4 regions of the Brevibacillus sp. AG162 genome follow, and region 3 is predicted to be linked to each of the others. Evidence: riboswitches for the same ligand, from Rfam matches in the RefSeq annotation. Region 3 holds a riboswitch; each other region holds the start of a gene.
The links. A riboswitch is a leader RNA that binds a small molecule or an ion and turns the genes downstream of it on or off. The one in region 3 is predicted to bind cyclic di-GMP.
Positions count from the first base shown of each region.

Region 1 (4,674 bases), on a different contig from region 3:
CCTTGTCTTCTGCACGGATAAGCGGAGCTTTACCGAACATAATATAAGGATCGCTCATGTGTGCTTTTTTCTGACGGTCTGTGTTGCGCGTAACGCCTCCAACAGCAATATCGAATTTATTTGCCAAGAGGTCGTCCATCAGTGTTGGCCAAGAGGTTTGGACAAAACGCGCCTCAACTCCCAAGCTTTTTGCGAATTCTTTCATCGCGTCGATATCGTAGCCTTCGAATTCATTCGTTTTTGGATTCAAATATGTAAACGGTTTGTAGTCACCTGGCGTACCAACGAGGATGTAGCCTCTCGCAATGATTTCATCCAAACGGGATTCAAACTTTTTCGCTTGCGGTTTTTTAGCAGCTTCAGCAGCTACGGTTGGGACAGGCTTAACCGCCGTTGCGGCAAATGCACCTGTTCCTCCAGTCATGAGCATAGTTGCAGCGAGTGTGCTCGCCAAGATTGTCTTTGTAAATTTTTTCATCTGGGTTTCTCCTCCTGTTGTTCGGTAATGAATTTAGTTATCAGAAACAAACTCCATCATCCCCTAATGGCATCCCCCCTTTCAAAGAAGAGGACTTACAACCTGTTGAGCTGCCTCTTACACAGTGAACCTGCCGATACCTTGCTGTAGTTCTTCTGCCACTGCGTTCAAACGCTCGACAGACTGACCAATTTCCTGGATGGCTTGAAGCTGCTCTTCGGTTGCCCTTGCCACTGTTTGTGCGTCGAGTGAAGCATGTTTGGCAATGTTATGCATTTCATCCACAGAAGCACTTACCTGCTCAGAGCCTGCTGACATTTGTTCAGATGCTGCAGATACTTCCAAAATGTGCGCAGCAACGTTACGGGAAGATTCTAAAATGTACCCGAAGATTTCGCGAACCTCTTCGACCAGTTGAATACCTTGCTGTGCGTTTTCGTTGCCCTCGGTCATGACCTCTACCGCGTGACGGGTATCTTGCTGGATTTCCCCGATCAGCATCGCGATTTTGGATGCGGACTCCTCGGATTGGTTCGCCAGCTTTTTCACCTCTCCGGCAACTACAGCAAACCCACGTCCATGCTCGCCAGCACGTGCTGCCTCAATCGAAGCGTTTAAGGCTAGCAGGTTGATTTGCGAGGTCAACTGACTGATGGTATCGAGAATGCCTTCGATTTCTTTGGAGCGATTGTTGAGCTGCTCGATTGCTACTGTCGCCTTCGATGTTCCCTCGCCAATGCTTCCCATCTGGCGAACTGCCTGCTCTACCACAGCAGTTCCTTGTTCTGCCTGCTCTGTTGCTATCTGGGCAGCCTCTGAAACATGTGCAGACGTCTCCGCGATTTTCACGATGCCTGCTGCCATGTCAGTCATCGACAATGCGACTTCCTGCGAGCTGGCTGCCTGTGCCTCTACTCCCTCAGAAATCTGTCCAATAGACAAGCCGATTTGGTTGATGTTTTCCGTCGCTTGTTTAATACCTTCGGATACTTCCTGACTAAAACGCTGTACTTGATCAGACGACAGAGATACGTCTTCGATCAAATTTTTCAAGTGCGATACGGTTTGGTTAAAGTCACGGGACAGAACGGCAATCTCGTCTTTCCCTTCCACCGTAACTGTCTCAGCCAAATTCCCCTGAGCCACTATGTTTACCGCTTGATTCAGACGCTCAATTGGTTTCACCATGCGTACAGCCAAGAAATAAACCAGGACTACCCCAACAGCCAACACGATGAGGGAAATGATCATCAATTGAAGCGACAGCGCATCTACGGGAGCATGCAGCTCTGCTATCGGTGCCGTGATGTATACGCCCCAATTCAGACTGGTAGGTGCATAGGAAACAAATTGAGGTATTTGCTCGTATTGGTATTGAGTGACTCCATGAGTTCCGTTCTTGATGTCTTCAAATGCTGTTTGAAGCTCAAGAAAACCCAGGTTGAGAATCGATTCCTTCAGAATGTACTCACTCGTCGGGTGATAGATAAAAGTCCCTGTTTTACTAACTAAAAAGGCGTAACCGCTTTGCCCGAACTTCTCTTGAGACACCTTTTGTTGAATTTCATTGATCGGAATGGTTGATCCGACATAACCGTATTGACGATTGTCCTTCATCAGGGGAACGATAATCGTCACAATGTTATTCCCCGTCCGTTTCGAAACCACTGGCTCGGAAACGATTACCTTTCCTTCCCCTTTGCCAGCTTCCTGAAAGTGTGGTCGGTCCGATGGATTGGTCACTTCTCCTTTGAAATTGATCACTTTCGTTCCGCTTAAATCATACGAAAAGAAGAAGGTCTCAAACTCAGGATTTTCCTTTTGCGCTTCTTGAATCAACTTCAGGTCATGATCGAAATTGTTATCCGCGGAGATCAATCCTCCTATCGTTTTTACAACTCCGATTTTTTCTTGAAAGAAACTGTCGATACGAATGGAGAGATTACTTGCGGCCAGCTCAGCTTCTTTGTCAAGACTGTCTGCCAACAGCTTCGAAGCACTCCAATAGCTTGCACCGCATACCATGCCCAAACTAACAAGCAAAAGCAGGCACAAAATGATAATTAGCTTATTCTTCAAACTATTTTTCATACACTACCACTTCTCCCTTCTCTTCCTTTCAACAAAAAAAAGACTGCCTACCGACAGCCGATCATGACTACGGTACGGCAACCCGGCTGTCCTAGTGCGAAAATCATAGATCCTCGACTTTAGACCCGTGGCTTTGCGTCCCTGCCTTTCAACAGGTTTGCCTTTGTCATTCCTTGTTGTTTTTAGTTTTAGTCCACACTTTTTCAATCTCATCGTTCTTTTCCCATATTTTCTCTGTTATAAACCACAAATTTTTTAAAAAAAGCTGACGACCCGGAAACAGGTGTCAGCTCTCTTGTATATTCTCTTGATCAGCTCAATCCGATCACGTGTCCATTCTCATCTACATACAGCGATTCAGCAGCCGGCTTTTTCGGGAGGCCTGGCATTGTAACCAAGCTTCCGGTCAGTGCGACGATAAAACCAGCTCCTGCCGATATGCGCACTTCACTCACTTGAATCGTGAAGTCAACAGGTGCTCCCAACAGATCAGCGCGGTCCGTAAAGGAGTATGGTGTTTTCGCCATGCATACAGGCAGATGGGACATGCCCATTTCTTCTACCTTTTGCATCGTTTTCAATGCAAGCGGCGAAAAGACAACTCCTGATCCACGGTACACTTCTTTTACTACTGTCTCAATCTTGTCTCTAATGCTGAGGTTCTCCTCATACAAGAATCGGAAGGAGGAAGGCCGCTCTGCTGCACGCGTCACTTTTTCAGCCAGCTCGACACCGCCAGCTCCTCCTTCTGCCCACACTTTAGAGAGCGCCGCTTCGGCTCCGGCCGCTTGGCACAGCGCAATAACGGCATCGATCTCTGCCTGCGTATCCGTCGCAAAATGATTGATGGCCACCACTGCTGGCACACCGAACTTCTGCAGATTTTCCAGATGGCGCTTGACGTTTTCGAAGCCTTTTTCCAGAGCAGACAAGTTCTCCGCTGCCAGGTCAGGTACTTTTACCCCGCCGTTGAATTTCAAGGAGCGAACCGTAATGACCACGACAGCAGCCGATGGTGTGAGGCCTGCTTTTCTGCACTTGATGTCAAAAAACTTCTCCGCTCCTAAATCCGCACCGAAGCCCGCCTCTGTTACGACGTAATCCGCCAGCTTCAAGGCCATCTTGGTTCCGATCACGCTGCTGCACCCATGCGCGATATTGGCAAAAGGTCCGCCGTGAATAATGACCGGAGTTCCTTCGATTGTCTGTACGAGATTGGGCTTGATCGCTTCCTTCAAGAGAACGCACATCGCATCAACCGCATTGATTTCTTCTGCCCGTACAGGCTGATCATCGAAATCGTAGCCAATAATGATATGGTTCAACCGCTCGCGCAAGTCTGCCAGATTCTCACTTAAGCATAGAATCGCCATGATTTCCGACGCAGTCGTAATCATGAAGCCGTCCTCACGCGTCATCCCATTGCCGTCACCCAGACCAACAACGATGTTACGCAGTGCGCGGTCGTTCATGTCCATTGCCCGTTTCCAGACGATTTTCTTCGGATTGAGCCCGCGCGGATTGCCATGGAAAATATGATTGTCGATCATCGCTGCCAACAAGTTATGGGCAGCTGTAATCGCATGAATGTCCCCTGTAAAATGCAGGTTAATTTCATCAGCCGGGAGAATTTGTGCCTGACCGCTTCCGGTTGCGCCTCCTTTGATCCCCATGCAAGGACCCAAGGACGGCTCGCGAAGCGCTGCCATTGTTTTCTTCCCGAGATAATTTAATGCTTGTGACAGACCAATCGTCGTGAGCGTCTTGCCTGCTCCCGCCGGGTTAGGGTTCATCGCTGTAACAAGAATCAGTTTGCCATCAGGGCGATCCTTCACTTGCTCCCATAGCTCATCTGATAGTTTGGCTTTATACTTTCCGTATAGCTCCAAATGCTGTTCTTCGATACCTGCAATCTTGGCAATTTCAACAATAGACTTCATACTTGCCTCCCTGCCACACCAGAATGTAATGCACCAGTTACCAATCTTCTACATTCTGCATAATCATCCTTTCTCCTTTCCTCTTCGACACATTACGCAAAAGAAAAAGCCCACATTCCGACAAACGTTCAGAATGCAGGCTCTCATTTATTTCCCGAAAATTTT
Region 1 is NZ_VFNO01000004.1:163,234-167,907, reverse strand. Features, by position in the region: gene FB479_RS14615 (transporter substrate-binding domain-containing protein) at 1-478, opposite strand, end outside; gene FB479_RS14610 (methyl-accepting chemotaxis protein) at 596-2,569, opposite strand; cyclic di-GMP riboswitch class I at 2,643-2,741, opposite strand; gene FB479_RS14605 (formate--tetrahydrofolate ligase) at 2,881-4,509, opposite strand; gene FB479_RS14600 (FAD-binding oxidoreductase) at 4,657-4,674, opposite strand, start outside.
Region 1: it holds a riboswitch for cyclic di-GMP, as region 3 does, so the genes downstream of both, FB479_RS14610 (methyl-accepting chemotaxis protein) here and FB479_RS09625 (GNAT family N-acetyltransferase) in region 3, are expected to answer to the same signal.

Region 2 (4,674 bases), on a different contig from region 3:
GTCCAACCTCATCCTTGGTTCGAATCTGCAAGGGTTGTACAGTCAGTTCACCCTCGGAAATGCGGTTAGCCACGGAGGCAACTGCCGCAATAGGGCGTGAGATTTGCCGGGAAACAGCGTATGCGATTGCGACCACGACAGCAACAACAACGATGACAATGATCGTAACCATGGTGGTAACGGATGAAACCGCAGACGTTATGGATTCGACGGGGATATGCAGATACAAACCAAAGTTGGTCTTGGGAATGGGGGAATAGGTGACAACGTAGTCCTTGCCATTGTCCGAGTAGCTGTATGAGCCCTTTTCCGTTTTTCCTGATTTAAGGATTTCCATTAATGGTTGCGGCAGAGCGGATTCCTCAAGCGGTTTTCCGATCAGATCCTGGGTGGGATGGTACTGAATGTGGTCCTTGTTATCAACGAGAATCGGATAACCATCGTTGCCTACTTTCAAATCTTTGAGAAATGTAGCTGTGAAGTCATCTACATTGACGAGCCCTGTCAAGACACCAAGCTTCTCATTGTTTTTCGCTTTTACAGGGGAAGCGACGATGATAGAGCGATTGCCGGTTGTCTTCGCAACAAGAACATCGGAGAAGCTGGGCTTGTCCTGCATACCGTCTTTGAAGAATTGGCGCTCGCCAAGATTGATTCCAACGCTTTTGGGGAACGTATCAGCCGTTACTTTTCCATCGCTTGCGATAAACGTATTTCCGTCATACAGTTTCATTTCCTCGGTAAACTTGCGGATGAATTCATTTTTTGCCGCTGCATCATCGGATTGAATATCCGAGGTACGGGCTAAAACTTGAATTTCTGTCATACGCCGGTCCAGATATTGATCCATAGCTATGGCTGTACTGGAAGTAAGGTCAACATAGGATGATTTTTGTTTATCAATCAGAATGGATGAAAAGCTGCTCGTGATAAAAGACGAAACGGCAGCAAGTGGAATGACGGCCACGACGAGAAACCAAAGGATCATTTTGTTCCTGAGTTTGTTGAACAAAAACATAGGGTTTTTCCACTCCTAATCCGTGTTTGCGAAATAGAAACAGGTAGACTGCTGAGATTTACTCAGCAGCCTGACAAAATATCAATATCCCATTGCTGCGCCTTCACCGCGAGGGTCAGCACCGCCAAATTTTACATTGGTTTGCGGGTCAATCAGGATTGCGCCGGACTGTCCCATCGTATCGGTATAGGCTGCTTCCAGCTTTTCGACTGGATGCCCCCGTTTTATTAACTCGTCCAGGACTTCTTGAGGGATGCGGCTTTCCACCTTGAGATTGTTGGAAGCAGATCCCCAGTTGCGTCCATGCAACCATCTTGGCGCTTCGATTGCGTCTTGCACGCTGAAACCAAAGTCGACGATACGCGTGACGAGAGCGGCTTGCGTTTGCGGCTGTCCTTCTCCCCCTTGTGTTCCGTAGAGGAGATAAGGCTTGTCCCCTTTAAAGAGCATCGCTGGGTTAATTGTGTGGAAAGTGCGTTTTCCTGGTTCCAAGTGATTGATGTGTTTGGGATCCAAAGAGAAATAGCTTCCGCGGTTTTGCAAAAGGATGCCCGTATCTTTCGCTACGATGCCGGAACCCCAGTCAAAGTAGTGACTCTGAATGATAGACACTGCATTGCCATCTTTGTCGACGATCCCGAACCAGGTTGTATCGCCTTTTGGATCAAGCGGTTCTACGGATTTGGCGGCTTGCTTCATATCAATGCGCGCAGCTAAATCTTTCCCGTGCTCCTTGGACAACAGCTCATCCACAGGGATATCCACAAAGGCAGGGTCAGTCAGCCATTTGTCGCGGTCAGCAAAAGACTGTTTGGTAGCTTCGACAATCGTGTGATAGTAATCGGGTGTTCCTTCACCCATGCTCTTGAGGTCAAAATTATTCAGAACATTAAGAATGGAGAGCGATGCCATGCCTTGGGAGTTAGGCGGAACGTTGTACGCTTTATAACCGCGGTAGTCTACCGAAATTGGATCTGCCCAAGTGGAGGTGTGCTTCTCAAAATCTTTCAACGTGAGCAATCCACCGTTGGCTTGCATGTCTGCTACGATTTTTTTAGCAACTTCTCCTTTATAAAAACCGTCAGCGCCTTTTTTTGCAATGATTCGCAAAGTATTGGCAAGATCCTTTTGTTTAAGAATTTCGCCTGCGGCATAGGAATCGCCGTTGGGCTTCAGGAATGTTTTGCGGAATCCATCAAAACGTTGAAGATTTTTCAAGTCATTGTCAGTTGGATCTGTCGCGTATTTCGTCCAATATACTTGGTTGGGGGAGACTGGATATCCGTTCTCGGCGTATCCAATGGCCGGCTCCAGCAGTTTGTGCCATTGAAGCTTACTGTTGCCCATGCTTTTATGGGCGTAGTTGTACGCCTCCCACCAGCCGGAGACGACACCAGGGACAGTGTTTGCCGATTCATAACCGCGGGACGGGATTTTTTCGTAGCCTTTGCCTTTGTAATAGTCGATGGTTGCCTTTTCGCCTGCGCGACCACTGCCGTTCAGCGCCTTCAGTTCTTTTGTTTTGGCATTGTAGATGAGCCAGAAGTTATCTCCGCCAATGGTTGTGTAATGAGGATAGACGACAGCTAATGTGGAAGCGGCTGTAATAGCAGCATCTACTGCATTACCACCGTTTTCCAATGTCTTCAGGGCCGCAGCCGTAGCCAGATAGTGAGGAGTCGTCACCATTGCGTTCGGTGACATCGATGTTGGACGATTAGCAGCTTGTGCCCCAGAGAATGTTGATACCCCGATGACAGCAGTCAGCGCGACGGTCGAGAGTTTCTTCCAGAATGACATTCCTATGAAACCTCCTTCATGATGAATAGAATAATGATTCATTAAACCGGCTATCCGCTGTTGCCTCACCTCCTTTAAAAGTTAAAAATACACAAACATACAAAAATAGACAAAAATAGACATTGCGAGCGCAAAAAAAGACCAATGATATAGGATCATTGGTCTCGTCCTACATCAATACTTCGGTAGCTGGCAAGCGTGTCCGCTGTTGCGGAGGTAGCCCCTGTAGCTTTGCGTCGCCGGATTTCCCCGGGTATGCCGTTTCGATATCAATGGATGAAGTAGAAAATTGACACATAGACTGATTCGATCGTTGTGGGAAAATGTTCCTAAAACTCCGTTTGCCAATAATATAGACTATTTACCATTTGTGGTAAATAAGAAAAATATTTTAATCCAGAAAAATAGTCAGGAATGCTATGGGGAAGGTTGTTTTTCGCAGACATTCACACACCTCCTGGGGCTGAACTGCTTATGATGATAAAAAGGCACATTCGCCAAGGAGTGAAACAAAGACCATGATGCATCCCGATACAGAATTGCGCTATATCAACGATGAGATCGGGTACGGTGTGTTTGCGACAAGGTTTATCCCAAAAGGAACGATTGTATGGGCACAGGATGATTTGGACCAGGTATTGGACCCTGCATTTGTGGAAAGACTTGACTCATTACGAAAACAGGACGTGCAAAAATATTCATTCAAGAACCAGTTCGGAAAGTACATTCTTTGTTGGGATAAGGCAAGGTACGTGAACCACAGCTTTCATGCGAATTGTGTGCCGACCATGTATGATCTGGAATTGGCTGCACGGGATATTTTTCCGGGCGAAGAGCTGACCGATGATTATGGCACGTTAAATCTGGATGAACCTTTTGATTGTTTGCCCGAGTCCGACACGGACCGCGCCCGCGTAATGCCCGATGACTTGCTTCGGTATTACCCGCAGTGGGATCGGATTGCAGCGGAAGCATTCCAACGTTTCAATCATGTTGAACAGCCTTTGCTGCATTTGATTTCCCCGAAGCATCTCGAAACGATTCGAGGGATCACGGAGCAGCGCTTAGCCATTGATTCTGTCATTCATCTGTATTGCAGGTCACAATGGCAAACGAGGCAGCAACAGAAGACGTAAGCGGGTCGGTCAACGACCCGATTTTGTTGAACTCTGGGTAGAGAATCAGTATTATGGAATGTAAAGGTGAAGTGAAAGGTTGATTTCATTGGAAAACAAGGTAGCGGCATCCAATTTTATCCGCAATATCATGATTGATGACTTGCAAGAGGGCAAAGTAAAGGAAATCATTACCCGCTTTCCCCCAGAACCGAACGGGTATCTTCATATTGGACATGCAAAAGCAATCTGCCTCAACTTTGAGTTGGCACGAGAATTTTCCGGCAAGGCCAACCTTCGTTTTGACGATACCAACCCGGTAAAGGAAGACATCGAATACGTAGAGGCCATCAAAAGGGACGTTCAATGGCTTGGCTTCGATTGGGACGGGCTGTTTTTTGCATCTGATTACTTTGAAGAGATGTACAACCGTGCGGTGCTGTTGATTAAAAAAGGTCTGGCTTACGTAGACGATCTGTCTCCCGAAGACATGCGTAAAATGCGTGGAACATGGACAGAGCCAGGTACAGATAGTCCGTTCCGCAACCGATCTGTGGAGGAAAACCTGGACCTGTTTGCACGGATGCGCCAAGGGGAATTCAAGGACGGAGAAAAGGTGCTGCGTGCGAAAATCGATATGGCTTCTCAGAACTTCAACATGCGTGATCCGGTTCTGTATCGAATCTCCCATGCGACGCATCACAACACGGGCGACAAATGGTGCATCTATCCGATGTACGA
Region 2 is NZ_VFNO01000004.1:249,507-254,180, forward strand. Features, by position in the region: gene FB479_RS15025 (methyl-accepting chemotaxis protein) at 1-1,018, opposite strand, end outside; gene ggt (gamma-glutamyltransferase) at 1,100-2,818, opposite strand; cyclic di-GMP riboswitch class I at 3,000-3,088, opposite strand; gene FB479_RS15035 (SET domain-containing protein) at 3,337-3,954, shown strand; gene FB479_RS15040 (glutamine--tRNA ligase/YqeY domain fusion protein) at 4,034-4,674, shown strand, end outside.
Region 2: it holds a riboswitch for cyclic di-GMP, as region 3 does, so the genes downstream of both, ggt (gamma-glutamyltransferase) here and FB479_RS09625 (GNAT family N-acetyltransferase) in region 3, are expected to answer to the same signal.

Region 3 (4,674 bases):
TGTGCGTTTTTCAGATAAGGCTTGGTAAAGAGAACCTTCTCTTTTCTCTCATCTGTAATCGTATATCCATTCCAGATCAAGTCAATACGACCGCTGTTTAGTTCAGACTCTTTTGCACTCCAATCGATTGGTTGAAACTCGACTTGTTTTCCCATTTTTTCGCCGGCCGCACGCGCATAATCAATATCAAAACCGACTAGCTCATTTTTCTCATCCCGAAATCCCATTGGTGCGAACTTATCATCAATTCCGATAATCAGCTTGTTCGCGTCAGCGCCAGTGTTTGCGCTGGAACAGCCCACTACCAATGAAACCATCGCACTCAACAACAATGACATCCATGCTATTTTCTTCATCGTGATGATCCCCCTCGTTTCCCTACTCTATATTTTACTCTGATAAAGTGGTAATACGTTAACAAGGTATCATGATAGCACATTAGCAAAGAATAGTCGATACTTTAGTAAACAAAAGCACCTTAGAAATATACGCCAAATGAACGAGAAAAATGCCCGACTAGCAGATGCATGTCTTTTTCTTTTTTCCGACACTCCCTCGTTCCTCTATCTTTTTGATATACTCCGTAGCCAACGGAACCTTGCACGCTGTCTGTCCAACGTCCACATGTACTTTGCCAATCGCTGCGGCCACTTCCAACGCTTCCTGATGAAGTTCCGGTACATACGCGCCTACTGAAATAACGAATTGATTCATGGTGTACCGAACGCGATTTTGTTCCTGGTGAATCGTCTCCTTCACTCTCATGAGGAGCCGTTTGATTTCTTCTTTATCTAGCTGTTCATCGGGAGTAATCGACAAGTAGTTCGAATACGTATTCCACCCACATGTGGCTACCATCTCTTCCTTTGACTCGATCCATTCCCGTGCCAACTCCATGGCAAAATGGCTCTCAGCGGCTACACTCGCAACCGTATATTCGGCGGGGGCGTACCAAGACGCTTCCTGGACCCAAGCCTGCAGTCGCTCTTTTGTCATGCTCTTCGGGTCAACCGTCAATCCGGCCAAGTACATGGCGTCGTAGTTTCCCGTATCGTATAGCGCCTGAACGAGCTGCTGATCACGCTTTACCTCCTTGACCAGCTTTTTCATATCACCGATTCGCACGCCAAACAAAGGCTCTTTCGCCCCATGCCGCAATAACGTTTTTTTCGTCTGTTCTGTCCCCATCGCTTCGAGCTTCTGCATGACTTCTTCCAACGTCATCTTGCCACCCTCCTTTTTCTTCTATTTAATAGGATAACCAGCAGCGCTACCTCCAACACGAAAAAGCCCTCCACATTCAAAGGAGAGCTTTTTCGTGTTGGAGCTTGACGCTCTTTTCCTATCCTTACGCCTTATTGCGTACTTTGATATACGAAACATTTCTGACGTTGATGACAACATCATCATACTGAAGCCATCCGTCGTTTTGATTAGCGACCATTTGAATGATCTCTTCCGGTTCCGTCGTTTCGACGCTAATCGTTTCACCGCCTCCGGAAAAGTAAAATTGAATCACTTTTACTTCCTTCATAAAAATCCCCTCCTATTCCTTCTAGTTATCGGATAGTTGGAAAATTTTTGTTACGGGTGATTTTCGGGAAATACTTTATGAACAATTAGTTTCTTTTCCCTACCAAAACTTGACAAAGATACATCTTTTGGCTTATATTTTGCTAGATTATATCTAGCAAATTTCGACACAACTTTACAAATTTTGCTAAATAATGCAAAAGGCAAAGTCATCGAAAGGTGGCGACGCAAAACCACGGGTCTACAGTCTTTGACCATGATAGCCGGGTTGCCATCATCTTGTGACCATTTTTTGATGTTGGTAGCTTCGGTTGTTCCATTTCGATGGAACGGCCTTTTTTTGTGTTTACTTTTTTGAAAGGAGGATGAAAGCATTTTCATTTTCGTAACGGATGGAAACACATAACTTTTGAGACGACAAACATACACAACATAGTTCAATCAGAGAAAATGATGGAGTGGAGAAGTTATGTACAAACAAGTAGAAACCGTACAAGAGTTAGCTAAATTTCATGAAATCAAAGAAACAGTATGGACCAGCATGGGCTTCGAGATGGAGTACGCGAAAGAAGGCTCCGCTCAGTTCCTCTTAATTGCCGAAGATGGTGAAGCAGGCGGAACATTTGAAATGACGCCCTTTTCCAAATCAAGTGCTTATATGAAATCACTTTTTCAGGATGTTGTTACAGAAGATATGAAAGTAATGGAGGTAGACAGTCTCGCTGTTTTGCCGAAATACCGCGGACAACTGGGGCAAAAAGGAATTTGCCTGATGATAGATTACGCTGAAAAGCATGGTTATACCCACGCAATCGGGGTAGCTGATCCGACCTTTTTTAAGTTCATCAACAAGAAATATCAAGTAAAGGCGACTCAGACCAAAGATATCGTCTTTTACAAAGGGGCCGACGCCATTCCGACCCTCTTTCATCTAAAAGATGTCTATGACAATAAGCACGATCCGAAATATTCCTGGTACAATTCGTCGTCATCCAACCAAGTAAAAGTCGAGGTAGGTGGGTAAAAAATGGATAACATTGATCTATTGAGAAGAAGAAACAATTGGGTCGTAATCGTATTCGCAAGTATTATTACGGTTGTTCAAGTCTTAAACCTCTTTCTAGGCGTACCGTACACATTCGTTTTCACGGTGCTAGGTATTTTGTATGGCGTGCTGGCACCTTTTACTTACATCTCCAATCGCCCGAATTTCCGTGAAAAAGCAGCGCCCTTTATGAAGTTTTTCAACTTCGCCGTAATCGGGATCTTTATGTTCATCATAGTTGGACTGGACCCGCATATGATCAATATCATGACCATTATGTTCTTTGTAGCAGTCATGGGGATTTATCAAGACCGACTCATCAATATTTTAACGATTGTATCGACATTGGGTATTGTCTCTTACTACTTCCTGACACAGAGAGAAACGATTTTCCATTCGACAAGCAATCTTGATCTGATGTACTTCCTGCTTACCTTCTGCTTCGTCTCTGTCACGAGCATGATGCATGCTGTATTCAATAACAAGCTGCAAGAGGAAAGTGAACAACAAAAGCAAGAAGCGATTGCCTCGAAGGAATCGTTGCAACGTGTTCTGGATCAGATCAATGAATCACTCACCTCTATGCAAGACTATCAAGAGAATTTGAACAAGGTGACGGACGGTGTAAATGTTCGCGCTGTCGAAACCGTCGCTTCCCTGCAAGACATTATGGAGTCCTTTACGGTCCAGACCAGCAATACGGACGAGCTGCGTCGGGAAATGAGCTCGACGAATCTGCAAGTTGAGGATATGACCCGCTCTGTTACAGAGATGCATGAGTACGTAGAATCGACCAAAGAAGCCACTAGCGAGAGCGGAAAACGCATTGGCAACATCGGCAATGACTTTGAACGATTCATCAAGGACATCCAAGGCACGAACCAGCTGATTCAAGAGCTCAATAAAGAAACCGAATCGATTGGGAAGATTATTCAAACCATTTCCGAGATTTCTGCACAAACCAATCTGTTGGCACTCAATGCCACGATTGAAGCGTCTCGCGCAGGCGAACACGGCCGAGGATTTGCTGTCGTAGCAGATGAAGTACGCAAGCTGGCTGAATCCTCCAAGCTATCCTCCGAGTCGATCTCGAGCCTGCTCATGACCATTCGCGAAAAAATGAAGCTCGTATCGGATATGATTTCTGAGTCCCAGACTTCTTTTGAGAAAAACAGCGAGGGCATTCTCGAAGTACAAGAAATGTTTACCAATGTAGACAACTACATGCAAAACTTCGCAGATAAAACGAAAAACCTGCAAGAGTTCATCATCCATGTTCACAGCATGATTCAGGAAGTCGGCGCAAAAGTTGAAGTCAACGCAGATATTACCGACAAGAACAAGGAGAGCCTGGAAGAAGTGCTTGTTCTCGTTTCTGAGCAAAAAGAAGAAGTCGTTAAGGTTTCTGGCGGCTTTGAGAAAATCGAACAGCAAATGCGTGGTCTCCATATGTAACCTTCCTGCAACCGCCTTTCACGGGCGGTTGTATTCTTTTTCATTTTGTAACCGAACAGATATATAATGTAAATATTCTGATATTTGTTACCATGAAAGGAGGCACATCATTGATGGATGGACGTATCGAAACGAAAACCATTCAGACCAATCGCCTGCTCGTTTCCTACCTGACAGCAGGCGTACCGGAGGGAGAACCGCTTCTTCTCATTCACGGCAATGCATCATCCAACTTGTTCTGGGATGATACCATTGCGGCGCTGTGTGACCAGTACCGTGTGTATGCACCTGATATGCGTGGCTATGGAGCAAGCGAAGCATTGCCCATCGATGCGACACGCGGTTTGCGAGACTGGTCGGATGACCTTCATTCGTTTATTCGGGCATTGGACTTGCCAACACCTGTCCATCTTGCCGGCTGGTCATTAGGTGGAGGAATCGTGATGCAGTTTGCCATCGATTACCCGCAGGAAGTCCGCTCCCTGATTCTCATCGCCCCCATGTCCCCTTACGGCTTTGGTGGAACCAAGGATATAGCTGGCACCCCATGCTATAGCAGCTTCTCCGGATCAGGTGGAGGAGCTGCCAACTCCGAGCTGGTCAAAAGAATAGCAGCCAAAGATATGGGCAATGAATCTCCC
Region 3 is NZ_VFNO01000002.1:994,743-999,416, forward strand. Features, by position in the region: gene FB479_RS09610 (amino acid ABC transporter substrate-binding protein) at 1-356, opposite strand, end outside; gene FB479_RS09615 (DNA alkylation repair protein) at 517-1,224, opposite strand; gene FB479_RS09620 (hypothetical protein) at 1,349-1,534, opposite strand; cyclic di-GMP riboswitch class I at 1,726-1,809, shown strand; gene FB479_RS09625 (GNAT family N-acetyltransferase) at 2,003-2,557, shown strand; gene FB479_RS09630 (methyl-accepting chemotaxis protein) at 2,561-4,033, shown strand; gene FB479_RS09635 (alpha/beta hydrolase) at 4,147-4,674, shown strand, end outside.

Region 4 (4,674 bases), on a different contig from region 3:
TGGCCCAGCCAAACGCCAACTTCCTTGCATTGGCCCTGGAACCGGAATCAGTAGACAGCTACGTCACGTTTAACTTCTTGCCCGTTGAAAAGGGCGATGAAGTCCCGGTGTATCGCTATATGCTGGAGCAACCGCTACCTACCACACAAAAGAACTAAAGGAAAAAATCCCCTCTCTAAAGTTAGACTCCTGAGAGGGGATTTTCGTTACATGTATAGGCTTACTTTATTTCAAACACTTCTTGGGCAAGTCCTGCCAGCTTTTGTGTATTGTCGCTCACTTCGACCATTGTCGCAGAAATTTCCTCCGTAGCAGCTGCCTGACTCTCCATGGTTTGATTGATCAATTCAATCGAATTTTGCAGGAGAGATATCAAATCCCGGATGGAATCCGTGGTGTGCTTGATTTTGTCTGCATTCGCCCGCGAATCCGTCGCCATATTGCGAACCTCATTCGCAACGACTGCGAACCCACGCCCTGCATCTCCTACTCGCGCAGCCTCAATGCTCGCATTCAGTCCCAAAATGTTACTTTGATCAGCGATTTTTTTCACGGCGAGTGTAATTTGCTCGATCTCAGTCGTACTTTGGCTCACATCATTGGCTTGCTCTGAGATCGCCTTCATTTGCTCGTTCAAATTCCCGATCTGCACGGCCATCTCTTGTGTGGTGGCACTGACCTGCTCGACGACACTTGAGAGATTTGCGGCAATTTCATACAGCTCGTTGGCTCGCTCCATACTCGAACCAATGCCGACACCGCCGATGACTTTTCCCGTGTGATCATGCAGGGGGATCGCCCGAGCGACAAGAGGAAAACCAAATAATTCCTTGGGGACCATCATCGCCTGCTTGGTGTTTTTTCGAATCGCGTTGGTGATCACATCTCCTTCCTGAAGTGGATCACCAGGCTTTACTTGTAGCGCAAATGTTTCGGCAGGCACATTGCGCAATAGCTTTTCCGTGTCGTAGACCCCAATGGTAATGTCATCGGTGAGCAAATCATTTAAATAAGGGGCAACCTTGATGAAAGCCTCGAGCAGTTCTGCGTTTTTCCCCTTTTCGGAAGCTTCTGTTTCGTTCCATTCTTCGTATCCGTTCATGACCCTCTTCACCTCTATATTTTGCTGGCATTAGTATGGAAATTGGCGCTTTTTATGTTGAACCGAAATCCATTTCAGCGTAGTAAACTCTTCTAAGCTCCATTGACCATTCAAACGTCCCAACCCGGAATGCTTTTCACCGCCGAACGCCACAATTGGCTCGTCATTGATCGTCCCATCATTGATGTGAATCATGCCGGTCTCAATTCGTTTGGCCATCTGGGCACCTCTCTCCAGATCGCGCGTATGAATCGCCCCGGACAATCCAAATGGGGTCTCGTTCGCCATGCGAATCGCTTCTTCCTCGGAAGCAAACGACATGATGCAAACAGCAGGACCAAACAGCTCTTTTCCGGCAATCGACATGTCTGTGGTCACGCCTGTCAAAACGATAGGCTCGACCACGTTGCCTTTTACTTCCCCTTTCAGTGCAGGAACGGCTCCTTCGCGTATCGCCTCATCGATCGTAGCCATCAGGTTAGTGACTTGCCGTTGATTGATCAACGGACCGATTACTGTGTCTGGATCATTTGGGTCGCCTACCTTGAGTCCAGATACTTTTTCCACATACAGATCGAGGAATTTATCGTATACATCTTGGTGAACCAGTACTCGGTTAGCCGACATGCAAATCTGACCTTGGTGAGTAAAGCGGCTGAATACCGCTGCATTGACGGCATACTGGAGATCCGCATCCTCCAAAACGATCAGTGCACTATTGCCGCCCAGCTCCAAAATCGCCTTTTTGAAATGCTTCGCTGCCACTTGCGCGATATGGCTACCTACTTGGCTAGAGCCTGTAAACGAAAGGATCCGCGGAATCGGGTGGGAGACAAAACCATCGCCAATTTCTGCAATATCCGTCACCACGACGTTGATCAAGCCTTTGGGCAGACCTACTTCTTCAAAAATTTTCGCGATGAGAGTCCCACCCGTGATTGGCGTGTGCTCATGTGGTTTGAGGACGACACCGTTGCCCGCGCCAAGAGCTGGAGCTACGGACTTCATCGACAAATAGAACGGAAAGTTAAACGGACTGATGACGCCGACAACTCCTGCGGGAATCCGATACAAACGATTTTCTTTTCCGTCTACGGGAGAAGGAAGAATTTTTCCTTCCATGCGTACCGGGAACGTAGCCGCCTCGCGAATAATATCCTTCACAAGCCCGATCTCAAAAAACGCCTTCAGACGGGTTCCACCCAATTCACGAATGATGATCTGAATGATTTCCTCTTCATGCTCTTCGATATAGTGAACAGCACGCTCCAACATTCGGGATTTGGTATAGGCATTCACTTCATCCCACTCTTTTTTCGCGTTGGCTGCCGCCTTGTAAGCCGCGTCGATATCCTCCAGATTTGCCATTTTGAATTCTGCGATGACTTCCCCGTTGTAAGGGTTGATATCTTGCAATGTCTTCGCGCCAAGTCCGTCGCGCCACTCCCCATTGATGTACTGCTTGTCCAGTGTTTGAAGGATTGACATGCTTTAACCTCTCCCTTTTGTAAAGTTAAATAGGCTCCATTCGCATGAAAGGAGCCGTAAAACTAAAACAGCAAAATACACTGCTAGTCGGCAACCCGGCTGCCATCGTAACGTGTACATTAGGCCCGTGGCTTTGCGTCCCCACTTTTCAATGGGTTTGCCCATTCATAGCGAATGCCGATATGATTTTGTCGAAAAAAGGAAAGATATGGAGAATACTACTTTGATTATAGTACTCTATTCCTAATAGTCAAACGGGAATATGTAAAATTTCAATGAAACAACGTGAGCAAATACCAAAAAGTCCGCATCGCTTGGATACGGACTCCTGATTCTTTTTCTTTATGATCACAATAACTTTTTGACATCCTTTACGCCCGTCGCGAGCATTTGCTCTACCGCGTTGGCGTCCCTCACGTGCTTGGTCAAGCCTTCATTCAGCTCGTCCAGCAAGCCTTTTGCATCATTTACCTGCTGGGACACATCGTCAGCAAATCGCTTTTGCTGCGCGATGATTTCCATCACACCTGACACTTCGACGTTCAGCGCCTGGAAAGCGTTCACGATCTGATCCGTCTTCTCTGCAGCATCCTTGCTGATAGAAAGTCCATTTTTGATTGCACTGCTGCTTTTTTCACTGTTGGACAACGCTTCTTTTGTTTCTTCCTGAATCTTGCCGATCAATTCTGCAATCGTCTTGGTCGAGTTCGCTGTCATCTCGGCCAGCTTCCGTACTTCATCTGCTACGACAGCAAAGCCTCGGCCTTGTTCACCCGCACGGGCAGCTTCTATCGCTGCATTCAAAGCGAGAAGGTTGGTTTGATTGGCAATGTCGCTGATTACCTTGACGATACTCGTAATTTCCGAAGAGCGCTCTTCCAAGCGGCTCATGGACTTGGACGTATGGACCGATTCTTTGTCGAGCAGGCTCATGACTTCCACAACGTCCGTCATCGCCTTCTTGCCTTCATCTGCACGCGCTACCGATTGTTTACAGATGTTTGTCAGGCGCTCTCCTCGAACGGACAACTGGCTCGCAGATTCATCATCCCGCTCGTTAATGGCCTGGATATTATCTACGACACGCTTCATCCTCGCCACTAATCTCACCATTTGATCGGATTCGGCATTCACCGCTTGGTTCGAAGTGAGGATCGCACCCATCTGTTCGTAAACACCGCGAAGCTCATGTTTCCAAGCGTCTTGCTGTCCTGCCATTGTGGTTGCGGGAGTTGCCACTGTCGTCGCTGCTGTCTCTTTTTCTGCCAGGCCTTTGTCTTTTTTCCAAAACATCCGCTTCCCTCTCCTTTGTACCCATCAATTGTCACTTCGGCGGCTATATACGCGGGACTCGATTATTCCCGGATGTTGTTTCGCCAAGCTCAGCAAGTTTTCCAAGAAATAATAGTGACCCTCCAAGAGCTCCACGTCTTTACGCTCAAAATGCTTCGCCTGCAAATACTGCTGCATTTCCAAAGCATAGCGCTCCAGTTTATCGTGAAAATCGTTGGCACGAAGCATTTGCTCCACTTCTGGATATTCTGTTTTCAGGCGACTTAACTCGCTGTATACACGTCCGCCCTCCAGAATCATCTGGTAGGCCGTACGCTCGAGCGTAGCTGTCGTAGCTGCCTCCTGCTCCTCACGCTCCTCGCGCAAAGCTGCCAAGTACGTGATAAAATGGTAGACAGTTAAAAACAATGGTCCTAAAAATAGAATGATCCCTGCTTTGTACACATGCTGATTGGACAAATTGCTGATGAGCAGGAACAAGTGAAACAAGATCGCACCCAACCATACATAGATGATGATTTGGTGATTGATCTTCCCTGCCTTTTGGTGGCGTGAAAAGGCAAAGGTAAGTCCGAGCAGATAAAAGGCAAGCAACGTAAAGCTGGCAGAAAACAAAGCCATCTCCATATCGATCAGCCAATCTGCATCGGCGGGTATTTCGATAAAGAATTCAAAAGCGAGCACCAGCAGTGAGAACAGCAACCCCATGATCCAAAACCGGCTTACTTCCGAGTCATTCCTCCGCCGGGAGCGGTAGCGTTTTGCACGGGATCCTTCCATAATGCTCTCAC
Region 4 is NZ_VFNO01000005.1:245,452-250,125, forward strand. Features, by position in the region: gene FB479_RS17420 (M14 family metallopeptidase) at 1-158, shown strand, start outside; gene FB479_RS17425 (methyl-accepting chemotaxis protein) at 221-1,102, opposite strand; gene yfmT (benzaldehyde dehydrogenase) at 1,133-2,590, opposite strand; cyclic di-GMP riboswitch class I at 2,677-2,762, opposite strand; gene FB479_RS17435 (methyl-accepting chemotaxis protein) at 2,939-3,883, opposite strand; gene FB479_RS17440 (hypothetical protein) at 3,908-4,663, opposite strand.
Region 4: it holds a riboswitch for cyclic di-GMP, as region 3 does, so the genes downstream of both, yfmT (benzaldehyde dehydrogenase) here and FB479_RS09625 (GNAT family N-acetyltransferase) in region 3, are expected to answer to the same signal.